Regions from separate parts of the Alteromonas sp. PRIM-21 genome, predicted to be linked through region 1. Evidence: predicted binding sites of a transcription regulator. Region 1 holds the regulator's gene; the other holds the start of a gene.

Region 1 (3,200 bases):
CCTCTTATCTTCAGAACAACGATTTAACCATGGCCTGCCAAACAGTATTACCTGAGCTCATTGATATCTCGGATAGTCAGTTTGCTTTCATTGGGCAAATGAAAGGCGAAGGCGATGCCTCGAAGCTGTTTATTCATGCTATTTCTGAAATAGTGTGGGACAGCAGTAGCTTCACGCAATACAACGAGTACAAAAAGCGGAACTTGTATTTCGCTAGCTTTGATAACCTTTTTGGTACCACGATTTTAACCGGTGAGGTAACGATAAGTAATACCTCAGGAAGTCATCCAAACTCAAAAGGGGTGCCGCAAGGGCACCCCCGCATTAGTCGGTTTTTAGGGCTACCGATTAAGGTTAAAGATAGAGTAGTGGGCATGATTGGTTTAGCCAATAAATTCGAGCCCTACGCCTTAGATGATGCAGAGTTTTTACAACCTTTATTAGACGCATTAGCAGGTCTTTTCTATGCGGTAGAGCTGGAAGAAGCGCGTGCGATAGCTGAAGAGAAGTTGCGTAAGCTGGCTATGACTGATTCGCTAACTGGGCTGTACAATCGGCGAGCTTTTGTTGATAAATGCCATCAACTCTCTGCACAAAGCAATAGAGTGAGCGTAGCGGTAATCGATATAGACCACTTTAAAAAAGTTAACGATACTTATGGACATGATGCAGGGGACCAAGCCCTAATTTCAGTAGCCCACCTAATAGAAGAATATTATGTGGAGCCCGATATTGTTTCACGTCTTGGTGGAGAAGAGTTTGCGATAGTAGCAATTTCAGACAACAAAAAAGACGAAGAAATGCGATTTAACAAACTTCGAGAGGCTGTTGAAAAAACAGAAGTTAGATACAAGAAAGACACGATATCTGTAACAATAAGTATTGGTGCCGTTTTTGCTGAGGATAGCTTGAACCTTGACTTTAGTGGGTTACTTTCAAAAGCTGATAAACTGCTATATACGGCGAAAAAGAATGGCCGAAATCAAGTTATTCTTGAGTGACGACTAATACCGTGAGTATTTTCTTAGTTAGTTTCATAAATTTTCCATTGTAATTAATGAATTAAGTTTTATTTGTAGGGTAATTAACATCTGCCCAAAATTACACTAAGCGTTGAGCGTGTCAGTTTCGTGATAATGGGGTTACGAAATGGCTACATTTTTTATAGGAAATAAAGAATGTTAAAAGCACCTAGAGCTTTTCTCACAAGGCTTACTACTTGTTATTTGTTTTTAGGTGTATATACTTACAGGAACTGTATGAACAGACAGGTCTTTTATGCGCCCACTCACAGCTCGACAAACTGAAGTTTTAGAACTTATTAAAACAACCATGCAAGAAACGGGAATGCCGCCTACGCGTGCGGAAATTGCTCGTCAACTTGGTTTTCGTTCTGCCAACGCAGCAGAAGAACATTTGAAGGCATTGGCGCGTAAGGGCGTAATTGAAATTTTGCCTGGTACCTCTCGTGGTATTAAGCTAAATATCCCCCTTGAGGACACCGCACCAGAAGAAGAAGGTCTGCCTCTAATCGGGCGCGTGGCGGCTGGTGAGCCAATTTTGGCACAAGAGCATGTAGAATCTCACTACAAAGTCGACCCTGCTTTGTTTCAGCCTCAGGCAGACTTTTTACTTCGTGTAAACGGCATGAGTATGAAGGACATAGGTATCTTGGATGGCGATCTTCTTGCTGTACATCGCACGACTGATGTCCACAACGGTCAGGTAGTTGTAGCGCGGGTGGATGAAGACGTTACGGTTAAGCGTTTAGAAAAGCGCGGTCGTGAAGTATTACTTCATGCTGAAAACGAAGAGTTTTCGCCAATTAAAGTAGACCTTGCTAATGAGCCTTTTGCTATAGAAGGTATTGCCGTGGGTGTGATAAGAAACGCCGACTGGATGTAAGGTTTTAGCATCTTCAATCAAAAGCGGCGTATTAGCCGCTTTTTTTATGTCTTTTAGTACCAAATTTTAGTTAATTTTCTTAGTTTAGCGTTTATTGGTATGTTTCAAAATTATGAAATATGACATCACCATTGTATGAAAGATATGCGCTATTTGGCCCGAGTATAGAGTGGCTAAAGCACATTTATTATTTGAAAGTTTGTTTGAAAAACACGACAAGTGATGTGTTAACTGTTGATTTTGTGACCAAATAAAGCTTCATCCTTATCAACTCCCCGTTCAAAATGCGCGTTTGATTTTTTAAGCGCCGTCAGCACGCCTAATACCCACTCTACCAAAATTGTAACGCAACCCTGCCACATAAAATGATTAAAAATTAACCTCTTCATTAAATTTTTAATAGAAAAGACTAGACGGCACGGCATTATTGCGCAATTCTTATACAGAGATTAACAAAATAATAACAATGACTCTAAATTTGTTTTACAAGTTGAGGTGATGGGTCAATCGTTCGCAAACCATTTGGTAGGGCAGCGCGCAAAATAATCAGCGTTTTTGGTCTTGCTATTACGGAGGTGCTGAGTGAAACAACTAACGACCGTTTTCGCAAAGTGGTGTTCAACAATACCGTTTTTGCTTTTTTCCCCGTTACTTCTTGCGCAAGAAGTCAGTGAAGAAGTCTCTTCTCTTAATTTAAGACGCGGTGCCACCGACATCAGCGGGCAGGTTTATGATCTGCATATGCTGATGTTCTTTATATGCGTAGGGATTGCGGTAGTCGTGTTTGGGGTGATGTTTGCCTCAATGTATCTTCATCGGAAGTCTCGTGGCGCTAAGCCCGCTAACTTTCACGAAAACGTGAAGGTTGAAATAGCATGGACCGTTGTTCCTTTTCTTATTCTAATTTTTATGGCTGTGCCGGCGGCGAACACGCTTATTGCAATGGAAGATACGTCTGAGCCTGACATGACAGTGTTAGTCACGGGCTCTCAGTGGAAATGGCACTACAAGTACATGGACAGCGACGTGGAATTTTACTCACTGCTTGCTACTCAGCGTGAGCAAATAGAGAACAAATTCCAGAAAACAGACAATTACTTGCTTGAAGTTGACCGTCCGTTAGTCATTCCAACTGGGAAAAAAGTACGTTTTCTTATTACCTCTGACGACGTTATCCATTCGTGGTGGGTTCCAGATTTTGCCGTTAAAAAAGATGCAAACCCAGGCTTTATTAACGAGTCATGGGCCAAGGTCAATGAGCCGGGCATTTATCGCGGGCAGTGCGCAGAACTTTG
Region 2 (3,200 bases), on a different contig from region 1:
CTGCCTCTTCGAGTGCTTGGGTTAGGGTTTTCCACAGCGGTTTATGCCCGCCATAGTAATGGATTAGGTTATCTAGTCTAACTGCCAGACCATTTACGCTATTCGAATGAATGTGGCTGTCTAGTACGATGTCAGAAGCAAGAGGGTACAGCCTATGGGCTAGCTGCGTCAGCATATGCTTTTCGGCTTCTTCACTGAAAGGCAGAATATGCACGTAGGGGCACAGCGCCGCGGCTTGGGCAAGTCCATGACCAATTTCAATGCCCTCTTTTTTCGCAATATCATTACATTGCGTAATTTTGTTCGTTTTGCTGCAATACACAGCAATAGGTGTATTCGAGGGTAATGACGAAGAATTTCCGTTAGATTCGTCTCCAGATTCGTTTCTAAGCCCTTTCCTGTGCGCACGTGTACTTGTAGCCGCTTTGAAGTGGCTGTCTAAAGTAAGTTGATAGCAGTAAATATAGGCCCACAACATTATTAGCTCACAGAATGTAAAGCCTGATCGGAAAGCGTATTATGTGCCATGGCCCATTTAATGGCGTGATTGTCAGGGGTCCACCGATGAGAAATAACAATGTTATCTTTTGGCCACCCATGACGTTGTTTGCGTATATTCACCGACAAGGCGTGGGGTTTGCCAAGTAGCGCAATATCTAAAGTGATGGGCAATGAGTTGTCGTTTTGGCTTGGTGTGCTGGCTTGTAAACTTGTCTGTAGTGTCTGATGTTGAGGGGGAGTATACAGCAAGCACAGCGCATCGTTATGCGTTGCTGCAACTTGTAGGCGGCGTGCTTCTTTTTGATTTACAGCATTACTCCACAGCACCACGCAATGGCAAGCCGTACTTTTTAAGCACTGCTCTGCTGCCCACAATGACTCTTGTTCTTCACTTGTTTTTACTACCAGTACCTGTTGCGCTTTAAGCCCCAGATTTTCTAACCATGGCGATTGAAGTAGCCCAGGAGGGTTAATAAACACCACCAGTTTGTGGGTGCGATGCTGACAAATAACCCGTTTAAAGAGTGAAAGCTCACCCACGCCGGTTAGTGAGGAAATACGTACAAGCCCCGTAGAAGCCACGCCCCCGTTAAGCGCTTTATCCAGACACGGAAAACCCAGCGAAAACTTAGCTTCACTTTGCTTTTTATCTCTGGCCCGCCAAATATGGGGATGCTTGTTAAGTACGGATAACGACTTTTTCATGGCACTCAAAATAAACTGTATTTTTATACAGTATTATAGGCCAGCAACAACCCTTTTCAAGATAAAAGGTTTTTGTCTTGTTGTTTTAACTGCTAACTTACTGATTAGTTTGGAAAGGTAAAAAGATTAAACTTTTAAAAGAGTAGTGATATAGACGAGGGTCGCCAATCCTAACAACACAGTAAAGCGGGCGACCCTAACGCGTAATTAGCACTTTATCGGCGCTAACATGGGGATAAGAGTAAGAGGCTACTCTTGTGATGACGGTTCTTTTTGTGATTTTGCTGCAGTACCGCTTACGGTTGCTGTAACGGTTTGGCAAAAAGCAATAAATCCGTCTGCTGTATTTTTTGCCCATACCATGCGAACGTTGCTAGGTAGGGCCTTCACCACTTCACGAATTTCCTCAAGAGTGGCATCTTCATTCTGTAATGCCTTATTTAAAGATTCTTCAAGGGACATACCTTTTTCACAACAAGCCATAATAATGGTTGAAAAGTTGCGCATAAGCGGGTGCAGCGCATTGTATTGAGTTTGGTCAATAAGACGGCTTTTATAGGCACTTTCAATACGCGCGGTAAGGTTTTTTTCCAACGCATCTGTAACAAGAACAAGATTGCGATAAGCATACGTAACCTTGTTACTGGTCTGTTTATTCGAGTGGCGCAACAGCGCCAGCTCTTTTTGCAAATTCTGCGCTCGCAGCACAAAGTAAATTAAAAACAGGATAAGTAATCCTATAACTCCAAATGCAACGATCATGTTTATTTTGCCTTTTGTTCTTCTATAAACGTGTTGATATTTTGTTCCAATATGAAAAGTGGAACTGAGCCATTTTCTAACACCGCGCGGTGAAATTTGCGCACGTCAAAACGCTCACCTAAAGCAGTCTCTGCTTTTTCGCGAAGGCCTTTTATTTTGATTTCACCAATTTTGTATGACAGCGCTTGCGCTGGCCAAGAGATATAGCGGTCTATTTCCGTATTAACGTTGTGTTCTGAAAGCGCGGTGTTTTCCATCATATAGTCCACCGCTTGCTCTCGGCTCCAACCCATTGTATGCATACCGGTATCGACCACTAAGCGACACGCACGCCACATTTCGTAGCTTAAGCGACCGAAGTTGTCGTACGGCGTTTCATAAATACCTGCTTCAATACCTAAAAACTCAGAGTACAGACCCCAGCCTTCACCAAACGCTGAAATGTAAGTGTTGCGACGTACCATAGGTAAGTCTTCAAGCTCTGCTGCTAATGAAATTTGAAGGTGATGGCCCGGCACCGCTTCGTGTAATGTCAAAGCAGGCAGCGCATATAAAGGGCGCTTATCAAGAGCGTAAGTATTTACCCAGTAATATCCTGGCTGATCATCGCGGCTAGGATGGATGTAACGGCCCGTTGTGTATTTAGGTGCAATAGCATCTGGCACGGGGGCTACACCGTAGGGCGTTCTTGGTAGATACTCAAAAAGAGAAGGGAGTTTCGCGTCCATTTTCTTTGCAATAAACGACGCCTCTTTTAGCAAATCTTTAGCGCTGGTGGCATAGAACTGTGGATCTTCGCGTAAAAACCTAATGAAGTCGTTAATGTCGCCATCAAAGCCAAGCTCATCTACAATTTGCTGCATTTGCGCGCGAATGCGTTTTACTTCAGACAAACCCAAATCATGGATTTCCTGAGGGGTCATATCTGTAGTGGTGTAATGCTTGGCTCTATTGGCGTAATAGGCCACACCATCAGGCCAGTTGTTTGCGGCAATATCTTCACGGGCGTTAGGAATGTATTCCTCTACCATGAAGTCGTAAAACATTTGATATGCAGGCAGTACACTGTTGTTTATTGCTGCTTTGCCTTTCTCTGCAAGCGCTGCCTTTTGCTCGGCAGTAAAGTACTCAGGAAAACGAGTAAACGGAGAATAAAAACCACTGTCCACTGCATTTTCAACAATATACGACGCAACTGAGTCTTCAAACCCTTTCAGCACGACTTTAGGCTG

What was found. Region 1 encodes LexA, which represses DNA repair genes until DNA is damaged. Its sites were predicted from a motif close to TACTGTATNNNNATACAGTA; they were not measured.
Region 2: the regulator LexA is predicted to act here: its motif matches at 1,220-1,239, upstream of IW644_RS10130 (recombinase RecA).

The regions. Positions count from the first base shown of each region.
Region 1 covers NZ_JADOEK010000008.1:116,554-119,753, forward strand. Annotated here, with positions in the region: gene IW644_RS12565 (sensor domain-containing diguanylate cyclase) at 1-1,001, shown strand, start outside; gene lexA (transcriptional repressor LexA) at 1,279-1,905, shown strand; gene coxB (cytochrome c oxidase subunit II) at 2,488-3,200, shown strand, end outside.
Region 2 covers NZ_JADOEK010000006.1:6,702-9,901, forward strand. Annotated here, with positions in the region: gene IW644_RS10125 (Y-family DNA polymerase) at 1-478, opposite strand, end outside; gene IW644_RS10130 (recombinase RecA) at 481-1,206, opposite strand; gene IW644_RS10135 (hypothetical protein) at 1,456-1,968, opposite strand; gene IW644_RS10140 (DUF885 domain-containing protein) at 1,971-3,200, opposite strand, start outside.